Regions from separate parts of the Pseudomonas sp. R4-15 genome, predicted to be linked through region 3. Evidence: riboswitches for the same ligand, from Rfam matches in the RefSeq annotation. Region 3 holds a riboswitch; each other region holds the start of a gene.
The links. Region 3 has a riboswitch for cobalamin ahead of btuB (TonB-dependent vitamin B12 receptor). Riboswitches for the same ligand answer to the same signal wherever they lie in the genome.
Positions count from the first base shown of each region.

Region 1: linked by a shared signal. The riboswitch ahead of ACYRGX_RS00240 (TonB-dependent receptor domain-containing protein) and the one ahead of btuB (TonB-dependent vitamin B12 receptor) in region 3 are both predicted to bind cobalamin.
Region 2: linked by a shared signal. The riboswitch ahead of ACYRGX_RS12475 (CbtB domain-containing protein) and the one ahead of btuB (TonB-dependent vitamin B12 receptor) in region 3 are both predicted to bind cobalamin.

Region 1 covers NZ_CM147293.1:51,088-58,010, reverse strand. Annotated here, with positions in the region: gene ribA (GTP cyclohydrolase II) at 1-482, shown strand, start outside; gene ACYRGX_RS00255 (MFS transporter) at 479-895, shown strand; gene ACYRGX_RS00250 (cobalamin-binding protein) at 892-1,701, shown strand; gene ACYRGX_RS00245 (AI-2E family transporter) at 1,774-2,781, shown strand; gene ACYRGX_RS00240 (TonB-dependent receptor domain-containing protein) at 2,854-4,713, opposite strand; cobalamin riboswitch at 4,810-5,023, opposite strand; gene ACYRGX_RS00235 (methyl-accepting chemotaxis protein) at 5,220-5,864, opposite strand.
Region 2 covers NZ_CM147293.1:2,612,648-2,619,570, forward strand. Annotated here, with positions in the region: gene rlmKL (bifunctional 23S rRNA (guanine(2069)-N(7))-methyltransferase RlmK/23S rRNA (guanine(2445)-N(2))-methyltransferase RlmL) at 1-1,907, shown strand, start outside; gene ACYRGX_RS12465 (hypothetical protein) at 1,907-2,182, shown strand; gene ACYRGX_RS12470 (CbtA family protein) at 2,447-3,148, opposite strand; gene ACYRGX_RS12475 (CbtB domain-containing protein) at 3,162-3,347, opposite strand; cobalamin riboswitch at 3,437-3,635, opposite strand; cobalamin riboswitch at 3,702-3,897, shown strand; gene cobO (cob(I)yrinic acid a,c-diamide adenosyltransferase) at 4,035-4,643, shown strand; gene ACYRGX_RS12485 (ABC transporter substrate-binding protein) at 4,643-5,449, shown strand; gene ACYRGX_RS12490 (FecCD family ABC transporter permease) at 5,446-6,468, shown strand; gene ACYRGX_RS12495 (ABC transporter ATP-binding protein) at 6,465-6,923, shown strand, end outside.
Region 3 covers NZ_CM147293.1:3,365,183-3,372,105, reverse strand. Annotated here, with positions in the region: gene ACYRGX_RS16040 (chloride channel protein) at 1-406, opposite strand, end outside; gene ACYRGX_RS16035 (metallophosphoesterase family protein) at 519-1,376, opposite strand; cobalamin riboswitch at 1,546-1,769, shown strand; gene btuB (TonB-dependent vitamin B12 receptor) at 1,884-3,755, shown strand; gene ACYRGX_RS16025 (hypothetical protein) at 3,769-4,341, shown strand; gene ACYRGX_RS16020 (cobyrinate a,c-diamide synthase) at 4,338-5,630, shown strand; gene bluB (5,6-dimethylbenzimidazole synthase) at 5,627-6,298, shown strand; gene cbiB (adenosylcobinamide-phosphate synthase CbiB) at 6,295-6,923, shown strand, end outside.

The sequences.
Region 1 (6,923 bases), 1.3 Mb from region 3:
CGGTGCTCGGTCGTCTGCATTCGGAGTGTCTGACCGGCGATGCGCTGTTCAGCCTGCGCTGTGATTGCGGCTTCCAGCTCGAGGCGGCGATGCGGGCCATCTCCGAAGAAGGTCGTGGCGTGATTCTCTACCTGCGTCAGGAAGGTCGTGGCATCGGCCTTCTGAACAAGATCCGTGCCTACGAGCTGCAGGACCAGGGTGCCGATACCGTCGAGGCCAACGAGCGGCTGGGCTTCGGTGCCGACCAGCGTGACTACGCGATCTGCCTGCCGATGCTCGAACACCTGGGCATCCACTCGATCCGCCTGATGACCAACAACCCGCGCAAGATCAAGGCGCTGCAGGGCTTCGGCATTCGCGTTGCCGAACGCCGTCCATTGCAGACCGGGCTCAACCCGCACAATGCCAAGTACCTGTCGACCAAGGCCGGCAAGCTCGGCCACCTGCTCGGTCAGGTGCACCAGAACGAGACCTCGGCGTGAATCGCGCCGCGACCCGCGCCGCGCTGTTGTGGCAGTGGTGGCTGCTGGGCCTGGCGGTGCTGGCGCCGCTGCCGCTGTTGGCGTGGCTGGTGGAGGCGCCGCAGGTGCCGGAGCAATTGCCGATGGCGGTGTTCCTGCTCGGTCTGGCCAGTCTGTTTCCTACCCTGCGCGCCTTTCGCCACTACAAGCGGGCGCTATTCAGCGTGGCGCGTGAGCGTGATGGCGCCGGCGAAGCCGAGGCCTGGGCACAGATGGCGCGGGTCTGGCGGCGTGCGCTGCTGGTTGCCGGGCTGCCCGCCTGGCTCGCTGTGGTCGGCCTGTTCTGCGGTCTGGAAAGCGTACCGCTGATGCTGCTCTGGGCCAGCAGCGTGCTGCTGTTGTGGCTCTACCGGTTGCCGCGCCAATTGTGCTGAGGTCCTTCGCGACCGGCCTGCTGTGCCTTTTCCTGGGATTGCCGGCGCTGGCCGCGCAGCGGGTGGTCAGCCTGGCGCCCTCGCTCTCGGAGATCATGCTCGAACTGGATGCCAGCGACCGCCTGGTCGGTGTGCTCGATGGCGGCGAGCGTCCCGCCGCGCTGGCCCGGGTGCCGTCCGTCGGGCACCTCGGGCAACTCAACATGGAACGCCTGCTGGCGTCGAAGCCGGACCTGGTGCTGCTCTGGCCGGGTAGCCTGCCGGCGGCCCAGCGCGCGCAGCTCGAAGAACTGGGCATCCCGTTGCTGGTGGTCGAGCCCCATGACCTGCAACAACTGGCCGAGAGCTTCGCGCTGATCGGTGCGCGGGTTGGCCACGCCGAGCAGGGCGAAGACCTGCGCCAGCGCTTCGAGCAGGGCATGGCGCGGCTGCGCGAGCGCTACGCAAGGGCGCGCCCGCTGCGGGTCTTCTACCAGGTCTGGCACCAGCCGCTGTACACCATTGGCGGCGGACAGATCATCAGCCGTGCGCTGGAGGTGTGTGGCGCGCGCAACCTGTTCGCTGCGCTGACCCTGCCGGCGCCGCAGGTCTCGGTCGAGGCGGTGCTGGCGGCGGACCCCGAGGTCATACTCGCCGGCAGCGGCGCCGAACTGGAGCCCTGGCAGGCCTGGCCGCAACTCAGCGCGGTGCGTCTTAAGCAATTGCTGGCGGTGCCGGACAAGGGCCTGGAACGCCCCAGTTTTCAGATGTTGAAGGCGACCGAACGGCTCTGCGAGCGTCTCTCCGAGGCCCGCCCCGCGGATTAGCTGCTTCATGTCACTGGCATTGTGCCGGCGCTGGTGGCAGATTGAGCTTCCCGTCCAGTCGTTCTCTTGCACATGTCCCCGCCGTCCTACCGTTTCGTCCTCGCCAGCGCGCTGATCGTGATCGTCGCCCTGCTGTTGGCGCTTCCCCTGCAACTGTTGCCCAGCCTGCTCGCCGGGCTCCTCGTGCATGAGCTGGTGAACAGCCTCACGCCGCCGTTGCAACGCCTCTTCGCCGGGCATATGGGCCGCCTGCTGGCGGTGGGGCTGCTCAGCGTGGTGATTATCCTGGTGCTCGGGCTGGCTTTCGCAGGCGCGTTTTCCTTCGTGCTGCACGAGGTCAACAACCCGGGGCAGCTGTTCGCCCGGGCGATGGACCTGATCGATCGTGCCCGTGAGCAATTGCCCGAATCGCTGGTCAGCTACCTGCCGGCGAACGTCGACGATATCCGCCAACTGCTGCACGACTGGTTGCGCGGACACGTGGCGGAGTTGCAATTGGTCGGCAAGGGCGCGGTGCACCTGTTCGTCACCGTACTGATCGGCATGATCCTTGGTGCGGTGGTGGCATTGCAGCGGGTTCCCGCGCCGGAAACCCTGCGTCCGCTGGCCGCGGAACTGCTGGTGCGGGTGACGCACTTCGCCCGTGCCTTCCGCAACATCGTCTTCGCGCAAATCAAGATCTCCCTGCTCAACACCACCTTCACCGCAGTGTTCCTCGCTGGCGTATTGCCTCTGCTGGGTGTCGAGCTGCCGTTGACCAAGACGCTGATCCTGGTGACGTTCATAGCCGGACTGCTGCCGGTGATCGGCAACCTGATCTCCAACACGGTGATCAGCATCGTCGCGCTGTCGGTGTCGTTGTGGGTGGCGGTGGTCGCACTGGGCTATCTGGTGCTCATCCACAAGCTCGAATACTTCCTCAACGCGCGCATCGTCGGCGGCCAGATCAACGCGCGCTCCTGGGAGCTGTTGCTGGCGATGCTGGTGTTCGAGGCCGCCTTCGGCCTGCCGGGGCTGGTGGCCGCGCCGGTCTACTACGCCTACCTGAAGACCGAGCTGAAGGTGCAGGGCTGGGTCTGAGGTTCCAGCGTATCAAGCCCTAACGCACGAGGCCCGCTGATGCGGGCCTCGTGGTTCTTGCGGGGGCGCGTGTTACAGCGCGGGGGTCCAGGTCACGCCGAACAGGGCGGTGCGGCCCAGTTCCTGGTAGCGGAAGGGGACGCTGGCGAAGCTCGCATCATAGGCCGTGCCGGTGGCCTGGTAGTAGTCGTGGTCCAGCAGGTTGTCGATCTTCAATTCCAGGCGCAGGTCCTTGCGCGCCAGCCAACTGGCCCGCAGGTCGAGCACGCCGTAGCCCGGGATTTCCTCCGCGTTGGCCACATCGTTATAGCTATGGCCAACCAACTGCCAACTTCCACCGATGCTGTAGTCGCCGAAGTGGCGGTCCAGGTCGAACTTGAATGTATTCTGCGGACGGCGCGGTAGACGCTGGCCATCATTGCTACCACCACTGGCGTTACGTGCATCGACCAGTGAATAGCTCGCCTGGGCCTGCCAGCCGGGCAGCGTATAGAAAAGGCTGGTTTCCAGGCCTTGGATACGCGCTTTGTCCACGTTGACCGATGGGTAGCCAACGATCGCGTCGTCGATAACGGTGTGGTAGGCCGAGAGCTCCAGACGTGTCTCGGTTGTCAGCTGACTACGCCATTGCAGCTCTTGGGTGCGCGCCTTCTCGGGATTCAGGTCCGGGTTGCCGTTGCCGTACTGATCATAGAGGTCATTGAAGTTAGGGGCGCGAAATGCCTCGTTGTAGGAGGCAATGAGATCGTTGGTGTCATCCAGGTGGTAAGTGACAGCGGCATTCCAACTGGTGTGGCCGCCGTACGCTTGGTTATCGTCGTAGCGCGCCCCTACTTCGGTGGCGAAGCGTTCGGCTTCCAGGCGATGTTGAATGAAGACCCCATGGTTCCAGCGTGAGTCCTGCGCGAAATCCGGAGCGCTATGCAGCTCGTCCTCGTACCAGTCGACACCTAACTGAAGCTGTTGAGTCTCGCTGAGACTGAGGGTGTTGAGCCAGGACGCCTGATCCCGATAGGTGTTGTAGAGGGACATGCCATAGGACGCATTTGACGTTTGCCGGTCTTCGGCATGGCCGAGTTCGAGCCGGCTGCTCCAGTAATGGCTGAGCCGGGCGTCGAGGAAGGCGCTGGCGCTCGACAGCTCGAAGTCTGTATCGGCGGGGGTGGTCGGGTAGTCAGTGTTGTCATATTCCGCCTTGCCAGTCTGGCGCAGCAGGTTCACGCCGGCCTGCAGGCTGTCGCTGAAGCGATGCGACAGGCTCAGGTTGAAGGCTTTGTTGCGGTAAGCGCTGTCCTCGCTGCCGGGCAGGTCCGTGCGCTGCGTGCCATCGCTTTCATCGAGGGACGCGCCGAGGTCGAAACGGGTCTGCGCGTCACCGCCGGAGAGGCCCAGGCTGCGCTCGAAGGTGCCGTGGCTGCCAATGCCGAAGTGCACGCGCGGGCTCAGGCCCGCCTCGCCGCGGCGGGTGAATATCTGCACCACGCCGCCGACGGCGTCGGCACCGTAGAGCGCCGAGCGGCCGCCGCGTACCACTTCCACGCGCTCGATCTGGTCGAGGTTCAGGTATTCCAGCGAGGTGAGGCCGCTGGAGGCGCCGGCGATGCGCACGCCATCCACCAGTACCAGCGCCTGGGCGCTGCTGGTGCCGCGGATGAACAGGCCCGAGAGGCTGCCCGGGCCGCCGTTGCGGGTGATGCTCACGCCCGGGGCATGGCGCAGCAGGTCGAGCACGTCGGTCGGTTGCAGCCGCTCGATATCGGCGCGGGTGAACACGCTGCTCGCCGCGCTGCTCTGCGCGCGTTCTTCCACGCTGCGGTCGGCGGTGATCAGTAGCGCGTCGAGCTTGAGCGCGTCCTCGCGCGAGACCTCTTCGGCGGTGGCGGGCAGGGTCGGCAGCAGGCTGATCGCCAGCGCCAGGGGAGTGAGTTTCATGGACGTCCTCAAAGGCGAAAGAAGGCTTCGAGGAGGGCAGATAGCGAACGGCGGACGACGGGCACCCGTGCTCGACGGTGCGGCCCTCCGCAGCACCTGGTAGCGTCCATCCTGGCCGGTCTCCGGGCTTTCGACTCGGCGGCTCGCCTTCCCATGCCGATCGGCACAGTGGCGTTGGAGCAGCCGTGGGCCCAGGGGAATGGACCGACGTCGATTACCGTTGCGGGGGCAGCGCCGGAATTGCCCTGGGGCTCACCGGCTTCCCGTTTCACGCGTGCGGGGCACGCGCACCAGGATGGCAAACAGATATCGCGCGCACCTTAATGGCACTGTGCGATGCAGGCAAGCGAAACCCCTGAGCTGGGCGCCTGAACGACGCTCATGTAGCGGTTCGGTGATTCGCTATCTCCCTTGGCGGGATGGGCGCTGTCCCTCGCGCCAGCGCCACTCGAGTCGCCCTATCTGGACACCGAGTGAAGGCTCGGGGGTTGTGAGCGTCCGCTGGCTCAGACCGCCTGGCTTTCACCCAGGTTGGCGGCGGCTTTGTGCAGGTCCAGCACCAGTTGTTCCAGCACCAGCGTTGCACTGCGTGCTTCCTGTGCCGCGCTGGTGCTCTGGATGGCGCCTTGGGTGATGGTCTGCGCCTGCTGGTTGGCGGCCTGCGCCTGGGCGTGCTGTTCGTGCATCGTCTGACTGACCTGCTCGATGCGACGCTGCATCGCGGCGACTTCCTGTTGGATCAGATGCAGCGTGCGATCGGCCTCCTGTGCCTGCTCCACACTGCCGCCGGCGCTGCGCTGGCAGGCCTCCATGGATTCGGCCGCCTGGGCGATCTGCGCGATGATCTCGGCCAGGCTGCTGGCGATCGCTTGGGTCGCCTCGGTGGTATTTCGGGCGAGTTTGCGCACCTCGTCGGCGACCACCGCGAAGCCGCGCCCGGAGTCGCCGGCCCGCGCGGCCTCGATGGCGGCGTTGAGGGCCAGCAGATTGGTTTGTTCAGCGATGCCGCGGATCGAATTGCTCAGGTTGCTTACCGACTGGGCTTGGCTGTTGAGCCCGGAGACCTTTTCCCAGGCACTCTGGACCTGCTTGGCTAATTGGCCGATCTCGGTGGTGGTTCGGGTCACCTGCGCAGCGCCTTCTCGGGCCATGGCCAGGGTGCGCTGCGAAGCGCTGGTGCTGTCGAGCATGTGTTCGCTCATCTCGCCGATGCTACGACTTACCCCATCGGTGGCTTCGGCGGTGATACCGGCTGCAGTGCGCTGGTCCTGGGCGCAACGGCTGGCCTGGGCAGACGCCAGGCCGAGTTCGCTGGATGTACGGCTGAGCGCATTTCCAGCGGTCTTGATGCTGTTCATGGTGGTGTCGAGCTTGTCGACGAAGCTGTTCACCCAGCGCGCGAGCTCTCCACTTTCGTCAGCGCGGAAGTGCTCCGCCGAGAGCCGGCTGGAAAGCGGAGCACCGCACTCGGCGGTGTCCAGGAAAAAATCGCATAGCTGTTGCAGTTGGCGTGAGAGTGGCCGCAGGCTGAGCGCCCAGAAGCTGCCCATGGCGCCCAGCGCGAGTCCTCCGGCAAGTGCATCCAACGCTGGCTGGGTCAGCCCCAGCCAGCGTCCCCCGGCGTAGCCGGCGGCGACCACGGCGAGATGAATTAGCAGGCTGCGCAGTAGACGATAGTTGCTGCTGCGCGGGCGATAGACCTCGGCCAAATCGCCTTCGCACATCATCCCCCAGGTGTCCGGGGAGCCGGGCAATTGCAAGGTGGTGCCCGCGCCGACCACTGGAATGTGGCGATAGTCCGGATAGCCCGGATAGAGCACGAAGAGGTTATGCCCGCGGTGGATGGTTTCGCGCACGCCTGGGTGCAATTCTCCTGTCGCCGGGTTTGTGAAGCGCAGTTCGAACTCGGTCTGGCGTTGTACCCGGACGCTGCCGAAGGCGGTGCTTACGCCTTGCTTGAGGTTTTCGCCGCCGCTGAATGTGTCGTCCTCGAAGCGTGAGCGAGACAGCGCGGTACCCTGGGCGATGCTCGGATCGAAGACCGCCTTGACCATGAACAGGTAGTTGTCGCCGGAATCCGGGTAGACGTGCCCAGCCTCACGTTGGATCAGGTCACTGAGTACGTCATTGGGTATGCGGGCACAGAGGCAGCCTGCGGCCTGTCCGGCGACTTGGACAGGCTGGTGGAACATCAGCGTCACGGCATCATG
Region 2 (6,923 bases), 750 kb from region 3:
GCCAGGGTAGCGGCATCGACAACACCCACTTCGGCGCCCTGAAGGTCAAGGACGCGGTGGTCGACCAGTTGCGCGAGCGCTTCGGCAAGCGGCCCTCGGTGGACCGGGAGAACCCTGACGTGCGCATCCATCTGCGCCTGGAGCGCGGTGAGGCCACCGTGTCTCTGGATCTCTCCGGCCACAGCCTGCACCAGCGGGGCTATCGTCTGCAGCAGGGCGCGGCGCCGCTCAAGGAGAACCTCGCCGCGGCGATCCTGATTCGCGCCGGCTGGCCGCAGTTGGCCAAGCAGGGCCATGCGCTGGCCGACCCGATGTGCGGCGTCGGCACCTTCCTGGTCGAGGCCGGGATGATTGCCGCCGACATCGCTCCCAACCTAAAGCGCCAGCGCTGGGGCTTTTCCGCCTGGCTGGGGCACGTTCCGGCACTCTGGCAGCGCCTGCACCAGGAGGCCGAGCAGCGGGCCCGCGAAGGACTGGCGCAGACGCCGCTGTGGATTCGCGGTTACGAGGCCGACCCGCGACTGATCCAGCCGGCACGCAACAACATCGAGCGCGCCGGCCTGGACGGCTGGATACGTGTCTACCAGGGCGAACTGGCGACCTTCGAGCCGCATCCGGACCAGGAGCAGCCGGGACTGTTGGTGTGCAACCCGCCCTACGGCGAGCGCCTGGGCGACGAGGCGAGCCTGCTCTACCTCTACCAGCACCTGGGCGAGCGCCTGCGCCAGGCCTGTGTCGGCTGGCAGGCGGCGGTGTTCACCGGCGCGCCGGAGCTGGGCAAGCGCATGGGCCTGCGCAGCCATAAGCAATACGCGCTGTTCAACGGCGCGCTGCCATGCAAGCTGCTGCTGTTCCGCGTCGAACCGGAGCAGTTCGTCACCGCCCGTGCCGAGACGCCGAGCAATGCGCGGATGATCGGCGGCAAGCTGGTGGAGCGTCCGCCGGCGATACGCAGCGAACCGCCGCGCCTGTCCGAAGGCGGGCAGATGTTCGCCAACCGGTTGCAGAAGAACCTCAAGGCGCTGGGCAAGTGGGCGCGCAAGGAGAACGTGCAGTGTTATCGACTGTACGATGCCGACATGCCCGAATACGCACTGGCGGTGGACCTCTACGGCGATTGGGTGCACGTGCAGGAATACGCCGCCCCGCGCTCCATCGATCCGGAGAAGGCCCAGGCGCGCCTGCTCGACGCCCTCGCGGCGATTCCCCAGGCGCTGGAGATTCCCGCCGAGCGGGTGGTGGTCAAGCGCCGCGAACGTCAGGCCGGCAAGCGCCAGTACGAGCGTCAGGGCGACGCCGGGCGCTTCATGGAAGTGCGCGAAGGCGATGTGCGCCTGCTGGTCAACCTCACCGACTACCTGGACACCGGGCTGTTCCTCGACCACCGGCCGATGCGCCTGCGCATTGCCCGCGAAGCCGCCGGCAAGCGCTTTCTCAACCTGTTCTGCTACACCGCCACGGTCACCGTGCATGCGGCCAAGGGCGGTGCCCGCAGCACCACCAGCGTCGACCTGTCGAAGACCTATCTGGATTGGGGGCGGCGCAACCTGGCGCTCAACGGCTTCTCCGACAAGCACCGCCTGGAGCAGGGCGACGTGATGGCCTGGCTGGAAGCCGACCGAGGCGAGTACGAGCTGATCTTCATCGACCCGCCGACCTTCTCCAACTCCAAGCGCATGGAGGGCGTGTTCGACGTGCAGCGCGACCAGGTCCGCCTGATCGACCTGGCCATGGCGCGCCTGGCCAAGGGCGGAGTGCTGTACTTCTCCAACAACTTCCGGCGCTTCGAGCTGGATGCGGACCTGAGCGCGCGCTACGCCATCGAGGACATCAGCGCGCAGACGCTGGACCCGGACTTCGCACGTAATCCGAAGATCCACCGCTGCTGGCGCATCACGGCGCGCTGATGTTCGAGGTGTGCCGCGGGGTGTTGCTGGGCGACCCGCCGGTGGTGGCGCGCCTGCGTGCGGCGGGTTTCGCCTGCGAGGCCGGCAACTGGGCCTTTCGCTTGCCCGCGCTGCATGCCTGGCTGGCGCCTCCGGAGAACTACCGTGACTGGCGCCGCGCGCTCTACGCCGGGGACCTCAACGCCCGGCTGCGGGAGCTGGGCGGTGAGGTGGTCATCGCCGAAGCGGCTGCGCGAGTCGACGAGACCCTTTACATGTTGAGGCGGATCGCCTAGGGCCTGTTCCCGTTTCATTCGCGAACCGCGTTGTCGCCAGAAATGGCCTGCGGTTAGGCGCAGGACGCAGCCAATGGCCACTCCCTTGGCAAGTCCTGCAACGACAGCGCAGGTCATTTCTGGCACAACCCTACCGGCCGGCACCTGTTTTGGCGCGATACGGCGTTACTCGTCTTGGACTTACCCCGGTAAGCCCTGCGACTTGCGCCTTGTCTCGCGCCAAAACAGGTGCCGGCGCGGCCGTGAATGAAACGGGAACAGGCCCTAGCCGCGCAGCGAGGCGGACTCGCGACGGAAGAACCCGGCGCACAGCCAGCCCAGGGCGGCCCAGAACAGCGCGTTGGTGACCAGCGAGGCGTAGATGAACTCCTGCGCCAGGGCTTCCGGCGCCAGGCTTTCGTGGACCTCGGGGTGCGGCGCGCCGATCAGGTGGGGCAGCGGCAACAGCAGCAGGCCCAGCAGCTTCAGCGCCCAGTGACGGGCGAACACCAGCAGCGCGAGGCCGACGGCGGTCGCGCTGGCCGCGCCGATCCACCAGTACTGACGCAATTCCAGCGCCGCGGCGGCGGTGCCGGGGACCTCCGGCGGCAGTCCGAGGGAGGGCGCCAGGCTGAACACCGCGAAGCCCGCCAGTCCCCACAGCAGTCCCTGCCAGGTGTGCGCCGGATGGCGCAGGGTGAACAGGCCGGCAAGCATCAGCGCGAAGCCAACCGCCACCACCAGGTTGGCCAGTGCGGTGAAGGCCGTACGCGAAACGCCATCCTCCGGCGCCCAGGCTTCGTGGTCATGCGAGTGAGTGGGTGTGCCTGCTTCGTGCTCATGTGCCTGCTCGGCAGGGGCGCCGGCGCTCTCGTAGGTCTCAGCCTGGAGAATCAGCGGGGTCACCCAAAAGCTCTGCAGCAGCGTCAGCAGCAGGGCCGCCAGCAAGCCCGAAAAGCCCGCGGCGCGCGCGATACGTGTGATCATCGTCGACACCCCGTCAGTGGCACGGGAACGCCGCGCTGTGGCGCGCGTCGTGGGTGGCGTTGTGCACGATCTCCAGGTGGGAGAAGCCGGCGAACCAGATCAACGCGCAGCCGAGCAGCAGGCTGCCCGCGGCAACGGCGATGCGTTGGGATAGGGGAAGGGCGGCGCTGGCGCCGTGGCTCAGGGTTGCGTTGTTCATATCGGGCCCTCTTGGGATACCAAAGGAGGGGTGCGCACGTACGGCGATGCCCAAGGCCCGCGCCGACGCATCCGCCCACCGCGGTCGTCTTGGTTGATGTATTCCAGGCCGGTCTCCGGGCTTGCAGGGCACGATGGATGCAGCCTTCCCATGCCGTGGCACAGTGGCGCAATTGCGGACCATCACCTGCTTACCGTTGCGGGGGCAGCGCCGGAATCGTGCATTCGCACTCACCGGACTTCCCGTTTCACCCCGCTCTCGCGGGACACCTGAAGCGGCGGGAAAGGTGCCAGCATGGCGGCTCGGCGTCAACGTGTCGGGGTGAAGATTGCCGGGCAGGGCGCAACCGGCTACCCTGCGCGGCGACGAACAGGTGCCCCGCGAGAGCGGGGTGAAACGGGAAGTCCGGTGACCCCGCAAGACGGGTAGTCCGGCGCAGCCCCCGCTGCTGTAAGCCTGACGTTGTCGCACGAGCCACTGAAGATGCTTCGGGAAGGCGCGGCAACGGTTGAAGGCGAGCCAGAAGACCGGCCCGTTCGCCCGCACATCAAGGTGCGCCCCGGGGTGTGGGCGAGCGCCGAAGCGCCGGTCGCATCGCGAGTGGCGCATTCGTTTTCTGTGGCCTTCGGCCGCAGCGCTCCCGTTCCGGCCGCATCGACAGACTGTCCAGGCTGCCGGAGCCCCTCCATGATCGACGAACAGAAGAAGCAGAACCACGCCGAGCGCATGAAGCGCAAGAAGGCCGTGGTGGATGCGGGCATCGAGCGCGCGCAGATCGAGCGCGGCGTCTTCGTGCTGATCACCGGCAACGGCAAGGGCAAGAGCACGTCCGGCTTCGGCACCCTCTACCGCGCCCTGGGCCACGGCCACCGCTGCGGCGTGGTGCAGTTCATCAAGGGTACCCAGGCCTCCGGCGAAGTCATCTTCCTGCAGCAGAACCTGCCCCAGGTGACCTACCACGCCATGGCCACCGGCTTCACCTGGAACACCCAGAACTGGGATGCCGACAAGGCCGCCGCCGACCAGGCGTGGGCCTGTGCCGAGGCCATGCTCGCCGACCCGGCGCTGAATCTGGTGCTGCTCGACGAGTTGACCTACATGCTCAAGTACAACTACCTGGACAGCGAGCGGGTGCTGGCGGCGATTCGCAATCGTCCGGCGCACCAGCACGTGATCGTCACCGGCCGCGCCGCACGGCCGGAGCTGGTTGAGCTGGCGGATACCGTGAGTGAAATCCGCGACGTCAAGCACGCCTTCGGCGCCGGTGTGAAAGGTCAGGCCGGCCTGGATTTCTGATGCGTCTGCTTGCGCTGCTCCTCGTGCTTTGCGCCTGCCAGGTGCAGGCCGCATTGCCGAGCCTGGTTTCCACCAATCTCTGCGCCGACCAACTGGCGCTGAGCCTGGCGGCGCCCGGACAATTGCTCTCGGTGTCCCGGCAGAGCCAGGACCCGGCCCGTTCCCGTTGGGCGCGGCAGGCACGCCAGTTGCCCGGCAACAGCGCCAGCCTGGAGGAGGTGCTGGCACTGCATCCGGACATCGTCATCGCCTCGCGGCGTTGGCTGGCGCATAACGGGGGTGAGCTGCTGCGGCGCAACGGCATTCGTGTGGTCACGCCCAGTTATCCGGTCAGTTGGCCGCAGATTCTCGCCAGCACTCGCGAGTTCGCCACGCAGATCGATCGCTCGGAGGCGGGCGAAGCGCTCGCCGAGGACGTCGAGCGGCGTTTGCAACGCCTGGGGCAGCGCGGTCACGCACCGCGGCTGTTGTACCTGCGCACCAACGGCGGCAGTGCCGGGCGCGAGACCTACGTCGACACGCTGTTCGCCGCCCTTGGCGCGCGTAACGCGCAGCGGGTGCGGGGTTGGGGAACGGTCTCCCTGGAGGCGTTGCTCGAGGACCCGCCGGACGCCTTCGTCCTTGCCGACATGCCTGGCGACCAGGGCCTGGCGCGCTCGGCCTATTCGCGCCACCCGCTGTTCCAGGCGTTGCTCGAGCAGCGGCCCGCGGTGCGCCTGCCAGGCAACCACTGGGGATGCAGTGATTGGCAACTCATCGACAGCGCCGAACAGCTCTCGGCGGCGCTGCAGGCGGTGAACCTGTGAGCCGCTGGCTGAATCCGGCCCTGCTCGTGCTGCTGGCGCTGTTGGCGCTGTTGGCGCTGGCTTCGCTGCGCGTCGGTCCGGTGCCGCTTGCCACCGGCGAGGTGGCGAGCGCGCTGCTGGCCGCGCCGGTGGAAACGGGCGACCTGTCGCGTCCCGCAGTGCGCCAGCAGTTGATCGTGCAGCAGGTGCGCCTGCCGAGGGTGCTGCTGGCGATCCTCGTCGGTCTCTCGCTGGGTTGCGCCGGCGCGGCGCTGCAGGGTCTGTTGCGCAATCCGCTGGCCGAGCCGGGGCTGCTGGGCGTCAGTTCCAGCGCCAGTCTCGGCGCGGTGCTCTGTCTCTACTACGGGCTGGCCGGGGTCAGCGCCTGGATGCTGCCGCTGACGGCGATGGGCGCGGCGGCCCTGGCCACGCTGGCGCTGTACCTGCTGGCGCGCCGACGCGGTGGCAACCTGACGCTGATCCTCGCCGGCATCGCGCTGTCCTCGCTGGCCGGCGCGGCGACCTCGCTGGCCATCAGTCTGGCACCGACGCCGAGCGACATGCAGGACATCGTGCTCTGGCTGATGGGCTCGCTGGCCGACCGCAGCTTCGCCGACCTGCGCCTGAGCACACCGTTCATTCTGCTGGGCGTCGGGCTGCTGCTGGCCTGTGGACGCGGGCTGGACGCCCTCGGCCTGGGCGAGGACGAGGCCGCCAGCCTGGGCATCAACCTGGCGCGCCTGCGCTTGCAGGTGGTGCTCGGCTGCGCGCTGTGCGTGGGCGCCAGCGTGGCGGTCAGCGGGGTGATCGGCTTCGTCGGCCTGGTGGTGCCGCACCTGTTGCGCCGCGCCGTGGGCTATCACCCGTCGCGGCTGCTGCTGGCCAGTGCGTTGGGCGGCGCCGTGCTGCTGCTCGGCGCGGACCTGTTGCTACGCCTGCTGCCCGGCGAGCGCGAGTTGATGCTCGGCGTCGTCACGGCGCTGCTGGGCGCGCCGTTCTTCCTCTTGCTGGTGCTGCGCCAGCGTGGGCTGCGCGCATGAGTCTGCTGCGACTGAGCGCCCTGGGCGTCGAGGTGGAGGGGCGGACGCTGCTCGACGGTATCGATCTGCAGGTCGCGCCAGGGGAGCTGGTCGGCCTGATCGGCCCCAACGGCGCCGGCAAGAGCACCCTGCTGCGCGCCGTGGCGCAGTTGCAGCGCTACCGCGGCGAGGTGACGCTGGGGGGCGAAAACCTCGCGGCCCTGGCGGCGACGGAGCGCGCCCGCCGGCTGGCCTACCTGGCCCAGGACGGGCAGGGCGGCTGGCCGCTGACGGTGCGTGACTACGTGGCCCTGGGGCGCATTCCCCACCGCCGGCCCTTCGGCCTGCCGGGTGCGGAAGACGCCCATGCCATCGAGCAGGCGTTGCAACGTACCGCGCTGGTCACCCTGGCCGGGCGGCGCATCGACCAGCTCTCCGGTGGCGAGCGCGCGCGGGCACGACTGGCGCGGGCACTG
Region 3 (6,923 bases):
CGCCGAGGGTGAAGAGCATGCGTATCGCCGCTACCGGCAGCGCCAGTACCTGGGCACGGAAGCGCAGCGAGGGCGTTTCCAGGGCGGCGATCACCTGGGGAATGCCGCTGCCCTTGGCGTTGCCGAACCAGCGATGGGTGACCCAGGCCAGCAGGGCGAAGCCCGCGGGGGTGATGAGCAATGGCAACCAACTGGCGGCGCCGAGCATGCGTTTGAACAGCGCGAAGGATTCGTCCGCCAGCCAAGCGAAGGCCAAGGCCGCGAGGCCCACCAGCAGAGCCCCGACCCAGAAGGCCAGGCGCTGTCGCCACTCCCGCCAACGTGGGCGGCGAAAGCGGCCAGGCTTGCTCGCGGCGGGCGTGGGGCTGGGCGCCGGTTGGGGCGATGGACTGGGTTGCTCGGACATCGGCGGAAATGGATTGTTACAGAGCGAAGTGGGCGATTATGACCCTCTTTGCCCGCTCGTGCATGCGCGAAGGCTTTGCGCCGGCGTTGACGTTCCTCCTCCGCAACCCCTCCTAGGAAGGGATAGGGGCCTGGACGGGTGCCAGGCCCAGCATCGCGTCGCTTGCCTTCCAGCCCAATTCGAAGCGGGCGCCGAGGACGAAGCGGCCCTGCTGGAAGTCCCAGCGCTCGACCCGTGCGCGCTTGTTTTCACCCGGCTCGATGCACAGCCGGTTGAAGGAGTTCGGCGCGCTGCCGCGTACCCGCGAGGAGAGGGTGGTGCCGGCCTGTACCGTCCAGATGTCATGGCTCAGGCTGGGGTACTGATTGCGCAGGGGCAACACGTAGGGCAGATGGATGTGCCCGCCCATCACCAGGTCCAGCCCGACGTCCGCCCAGCAGGTCAGCGCCGCCAGGGCGCCGCGTTGCAGGTTGCTCAGATCGCTGGGCACCATCGAGCCGAACGGCTGGTGCGCGATCACCATGCGCACTTTGCGTGGGTCGCCGCGTTCGAGCAGGCGACGTACCCGGCGCACCTGGCCGCGGCTCACCAATCCGTCCTTGTGGCGCTTGGGATGGGTGGTGTTGAGGCCGATGGCCAGCAGGCAGTCGTCCTCGTAGATCGGCTCGAGGTTCTTGCCGAAATGCCGGCGGTAGTTGCCGTACGGCCGCAGGAAGCGCGCCAGCAGGTTGTACAGCGGGATGTCGTGGTTGCCGGGGATCACCAGGGAACGTTCGATGCCGTCGGCCTGCAGGCGGTCGAGAAACCCGCGGGCGGCGGCGAACTGGCCGTTGCGCGCACGTTGGGTGATGTCGCCCGAAAGCACCAACAATTGCGCCGGACGCTCGCGCACGTGGGCTTCCAGGGCGGCGACCACCTCGGGCTGTTCGGTGCCGAAGTGGGTGTCGGAGATCTGCACGATGGTCGTCATAGGCCAGAGGATACCGCGGCGTTGTCGAATTGGGGTCCTGCAGGTTTCGAAACGCATGCTGGCAAAAAGATTCCCCACGGCGCGACAGCGCCGTCGTTGACGCGCGAAGCCTCGCGCTCTAACCTGCCGCCTGCCTCAGGTGCCCGCCCGATGCATGACGTCGGCGGGGCATCCGCCAGCTTCGTGCCGGCGCTGCCCCGAGGGTGAAACAGGGAAGCCGGTGACCTCCGCGCGCATGCTGCGCGGGAGCATTCCGGCGCTGCCCCCGCAACGGTAGGCGAGCCTCGGATACGCGATGACCACTGTGCGCAAGCACGGGAAGGTGCGTGTCCTGGCGGGTGATATTGCCCGTCGCTCGCGAGCCCGGAGACCGGCCTGGCGCAGCTCATGGCAGTGCGGCGGGCACGGCGGGGAGTGCGCCGTCGGCGCCCGTCCCGTTTCGCGTCCATTTCTCCGTCTGCCCACGATGACTGACAGTCGTGCGGGTGGCACGACGGAGAACCTCGCTTGAATCCTGTACGTTTCTCGCCGATCGCCTGGGCGCTGGTCGGTGCATCCTGCTTTTCTCCCGCGGCCCTGGCCGCATCCCTGACCCTGGCCGAACAGGTGGTGACCGCCACGCGGACCGACCAGGCGCTGGTCGACGTCGCCTCCAGCAGCGTGCTGACCCGCGAAGACATCGAGCGCAGCCAGGCGCAGAGCCTGCCGCAGTTGCTGCGCGGCCTGCCCGGCGTGCAGTTCGCCAGCAACGGAGGGCGCGGTACCAGCACCTCGCTGTACCTGCGTGGGGTCAGCGACAAGCAACTGCTGGTGCTGGTCGACGGCGTCAAGATCGGCTCCGCGACCACCGGCACCGCGGCCCTGCAGGACATTCCCGTGGAGCGCATCGAGCGTATCGAACTGGTGCGCGGGCCGCGTTCGAGCCTGTACGGCGCCGAGGCGCTCGGCGGCGTATTGCAGATCTTCACCCGCAAGGGCTCCGGCGAGGGATTCAAACCCTATCTGTCGATCGGCGCGGGCAGTCGCTCCAGCTACACCCGCAGCGCGGGTGTTTCCGCGCGGCACGGCGGCGGCTGGTTCGACCTGGGCGTGAGCAGCGAGGAAACCGACGGCACCAATGCGCGCGCCTACCGGGCGTCCTCGCCGGGCAGCTACGAGCCGGACGCCGATGGCTACCGGGAAACCTCAGGCTCGCTGCGTGGCGGCTACCACTTCGACAACGGCCTGCAGCTCGAAGGCAGTTGGCTGCAGGCGAGCACCCACAGCGAGTACGACCCCAGCTCCTCCAGCGCCAGCGCCCGCAAGCCCTATGCCGATGGGGAGCAGCAGGTGATCTCCGGCTCCGCGCGTTTCGCCGTATTCCAGTCCTGGACGGTGGTGCTGCAGAGCGGACACAGTGAGGATCGCGCCGACAACTACCGCGCCGGCAACTTCTACTCGCGCTTCAATACCTCCCGCGACACCTTCGGCTGGCAGAACGATATCCGCCTGGCGGAGAACCAGTTGCTCAGCGCGGGCTTCGACTTCCAGCGTGATCGCATCGATACCAGCGACAACTACGCCGAGGACTCGCGTGACAACCGTGGCTACTACCTGCAGTACCAGGGCCGCTTTGGCCGGCACGGGCTGACCCTGGGCGTGCGCCATGACGACAACCAGGCGTTCGGTGAGCACGACACCGGCAACCTCGGCTGGAGCTACGCGCTGCGTGACGACCTGACGCTCAACGCCAGCTACGGCACCGCGTTCCGCGCGCCCTCGTTCAACGACCTCTACTACCCCGAAAGCGCCTTTACCGCCGGCAATCCCGATCTCTCTCCGGAGAAATCGCGCAGCTACGAGCTGGGCCTGCGCGGGCTGGCCGGCTGGGGCGAGTGGGAGCTGAACGCCTTCGAGAACCAGATCGACGACATGATCGTCTGGGCCGGCAGCAGCCCGATGCGGCCGGAAAACGTCGAGCGCGCGCGCATTCGCGGCCTGGAGGCGAGGGTCCGCGGCGAATGGGCCGGCTGGCAATTGGCGGCCAGCGCCACGCTGATGGACCCGCAGGATCGCAGCAGCGAGAACCATGGCCAGCAATTGGCACGTCGCGCCAAGCGCACCTTCAACCTGGACGCCGATCGCGACCTGGGCGAGGCCTTCGGCGTGGGCGCGACCCTCTACGCCGCCAGCCAGCGCTTCGACGGCAACGACAATGCCGACGACGAACGGATGCCCGGCTACGCCCTGGTGGACCTGCGCGGCGAGTACCGCATCGATGCCGAGTGGCGCCTGCAGGCGCGTCTGGCCAACCTGTTCGACCGTGACTACGAAACCGCGCAGACCTACGAACAACCCGGTCGCGCCTTCTACCTGACCCTGCGCTACCAGGCGCTCTGACGGAGACCCGACGATGCCCGTTCTCCCCCTGCAGCAACGTCTGCTGATCGGCCTGGCCCTCGCCGTGCTGATGGCGGTCACCCGCGGTCAGCACTTCGCTAGCCTGGATGCCTTGCCCAGTGCGTCCTGGGCGGTGTTCTTCCTCGCCGGCCTCTACCTGCGTGCGGGTTGGGGCTTCGCCGCGCTGTTCGTCGAGGCCTCGTTGCTGGATTGGGCAGCGCTGCGCGGCGGGCAGATCACGGACTGGTGTCTGTCGCCGGCGTACTGGGCCTTGCTGCCAGCCTACGCCTGCCTGTGGGGCGCGGGACGCCTGTTCGCCCAGCGTGCCCAGGGCGAGGCGCGTGACCTGCTGGCGTTGGCCGCGTTGGTCTGCTGCACGGCGTTGTGCGCTTACCTGATCTCCGGCGGCGGTTTCTATTTCCTGTCCGGACATTACCCCCAGGCGGACTTGGCCGGCTTCGTCGCGCGCATTGCCAGTTACTACCCGCGCCAGCTCGGCAACCTCGTGCTGTACCTGGTCGCCGCCGCGATCCTGCACTTGTCGTTGGGACTGCTGGCGCTGCAGCGTCGTGAGGCGCGGGGATGAACACCCCTCGCCGATGCCCGGCGCTGCTGGTCGCGGCGCCCGCCTCGGGGCAGGGCAAGACCACCGTCACCGCCGCCCTGGCGCGCCTGTATCGGCGCCAGGGCCAGCGCGTGCGGGTATTCAAGTGCGGGCCTGATTTTCTCGATCCGATGCTGCTCGAACGCGCCAGCGGCGCCCCGGTGCACAGCCTGGACCTCTGGCTGCTCGGCGAGGCGCAGTGCCGGCGCCTGCTCTGGGACGCGGCCGGGGAGGCCGACCTGATCCTCGTCGAAGGGGTGATGGGGCTCTACGACGGCCAGCCGTCGGCGGCGGACCTCGCCGAGCGATTCGGCCTGCCGGTGCTCGCTGTCATCGATGCCAGCGCCATGGCGCAGACCTTTGCCGCCATGGCGCTGGGCCTGGCGGCCTTTCGCCCGACCCTGCGTTTCGCCGGGGTGATCGCCAATCGTGTCGGCAGCGCGCGCCATGCGCAGTTGCTGCGCGAGGCGATGCCGGCGCACCTGCCTTGGCTCGCGGGGTTGCCGCGCGATGCGGCGTTGACGCTGCCCTCGCGGCACCTGGGCCTGGTGCAGGCGGCGGAAATCGCCGATCTGGAGACGCGCCTGGAAGCCGCCGCCGACGCCCTCGAAGGGCAGGGCATCGGCCTGCCGCCGAGCGTCGACTTCGCCGCCAGCGAGGCGCACGAGCTACCCCAAGTGCTGGCCGGGGTGCGCATCGGCGTGGCGCGGGACGCCGCACTGGGCTTTCTCTACGCGGCCAACCTGGAGCTGTTGCAGACGCTCGGCGCACAGCTGCAGTTCTTCTCGCCGCTGGCGGACGTAAGCCTGCCGGAGGTGGACAGCCTCTACCTGCCCGGCGGTTATCCCGAGCTGCACCTGGCGACCCTGGCAAACAACACGGCGCTGCGCGAGGCGATCCGCGCGCACCACGCCGCCGGACGGCCGATTCTCGCCGAGTGCGGCGGACTGCTCTATCTGCTCGATGAACTGGCCGACCGCGATGGCCAGGTCGCGCCGATGCTCGGGATTCTACCGGGCCGCGCGCGGCTGCAGCCGCGCCTGGCCGGTCTCGGCCTGCAGCAGGTCAGCCTGCCGGAAGGTCGATTGCGCGGACACAGCTTCCACCATTCGCTGCTGGACACGCCCCAGGCGCCGCTGGCGCTGGGCGAGTGTCCGAACGGTGGTCCCACGGCGGAGGCCGTCTATCGTATCGGCCGTACCACCGCCAGTTACATTCACTTCTACCTGCCGTCGGCGCCTTTGGCCGCCGCCGCGTTGCTCAGACCATGAACGATCACGCCTTCAGCGCCCCCGAGCGCGCCGCCCTCTACCGGGTCATCGCCGAACGCCGCGACATGCGCCATTTCAGCGGTGGCGAAATTCCCCGTGAGACGCTCAACCGACTGCTGCAGGCGGCGCACCAGGCGCCGAGTGTCGGCCTGATGCAGCCCTGGCGCTTCATCCGCGTGGCCAGTCGCGCCCGTCGCGAGCTGATTCACCAGTTGGTGGAGAGGGAGCGCCAGCGCACCGCCGAAGCGCTCGGTGCGCGGGGCGAGCGCTTCCTGCGGCTGAAGGTGGAAGGTGTGCTGGAGTGCGCCGAGCTGCTGGTGGCGGCGCTGGGCGATGATCGCGACAAGGAAGTCTTCGGGCGGCGCACGATGCCGCAAATGGACCTCGCCTCGCTCTCCTGCGCCATCCAGAACCTCTGGCTGGCAGCCCGCGCGGAAGGGCTTGGGATGGGCTGGGTCTCGCTGTTCGATCCCCAGGCGCTGGCCGAGCTGCTGGAGCTGCCCGACGGTGCCGAGCCGGTGGCGCTGCTCTGCCTGGGCCCGGTGGATAGCTTCTACGACGAGCCGATGCTGGTACGGCAGGGCTGGCGCCAGCCACGTCCTCTGCAGGAATTGCTCTACGAGGATCGCTGGGGCCAGCCGCTGGGCGACGAGGACGGCCGCTCGTGAGTCTATGGTTGTCCTGCGCCGCGGCACTGGCACTGGATGCCTGGATAGGCGAGCCGCGCCGGCATCACCCGCTGGTGCTCTTCGGGCGCTGGGCGGATGCCCTGCAACGACGCTTCAACGGCGAGGGCGAGGGGCCCGGGCGCGGCTGGCGCAGTCATGGCGTCAGCGCCTGGTGTCTGGCGGTACTGCCCTGGGTGGCGCTGGCCGCCTGGCTGTCCAGCCTGCCGTGGATCGGCCCGTTGCTGGAGATCGTCGCGCTGTACGCGGCCCTTGGCCTGCGCAGCCTCGCCGAACACGCAACCCCCGTGGCCCAGGCACTGCGACTGGGCGACCTGCCGGCGGCGCGGGCGGCCGTGGGGCGGGTGGTCAGCCGCGATACCCACGCGCTGGACGCGGACGGTGTGGCGCGCGCGGCCAGCGAGTCGGTTCTGGAGAATGGTTCCGACGCGGTGTTCGCCGCGCTGTTCTGGTTCGCCGTGGCCGGCGCGCCGGGCGTGGTGCTGTATCGCCTGGCGAACACCCTGGATGCCATGTGGGGCTACCGAACGCCGCGTCTGGAGCGCTTCGGCTGGGCCGCCGCGCGCATCGACGACCTGTTGAATTACCTGCCGGCACGGCTGGTGGC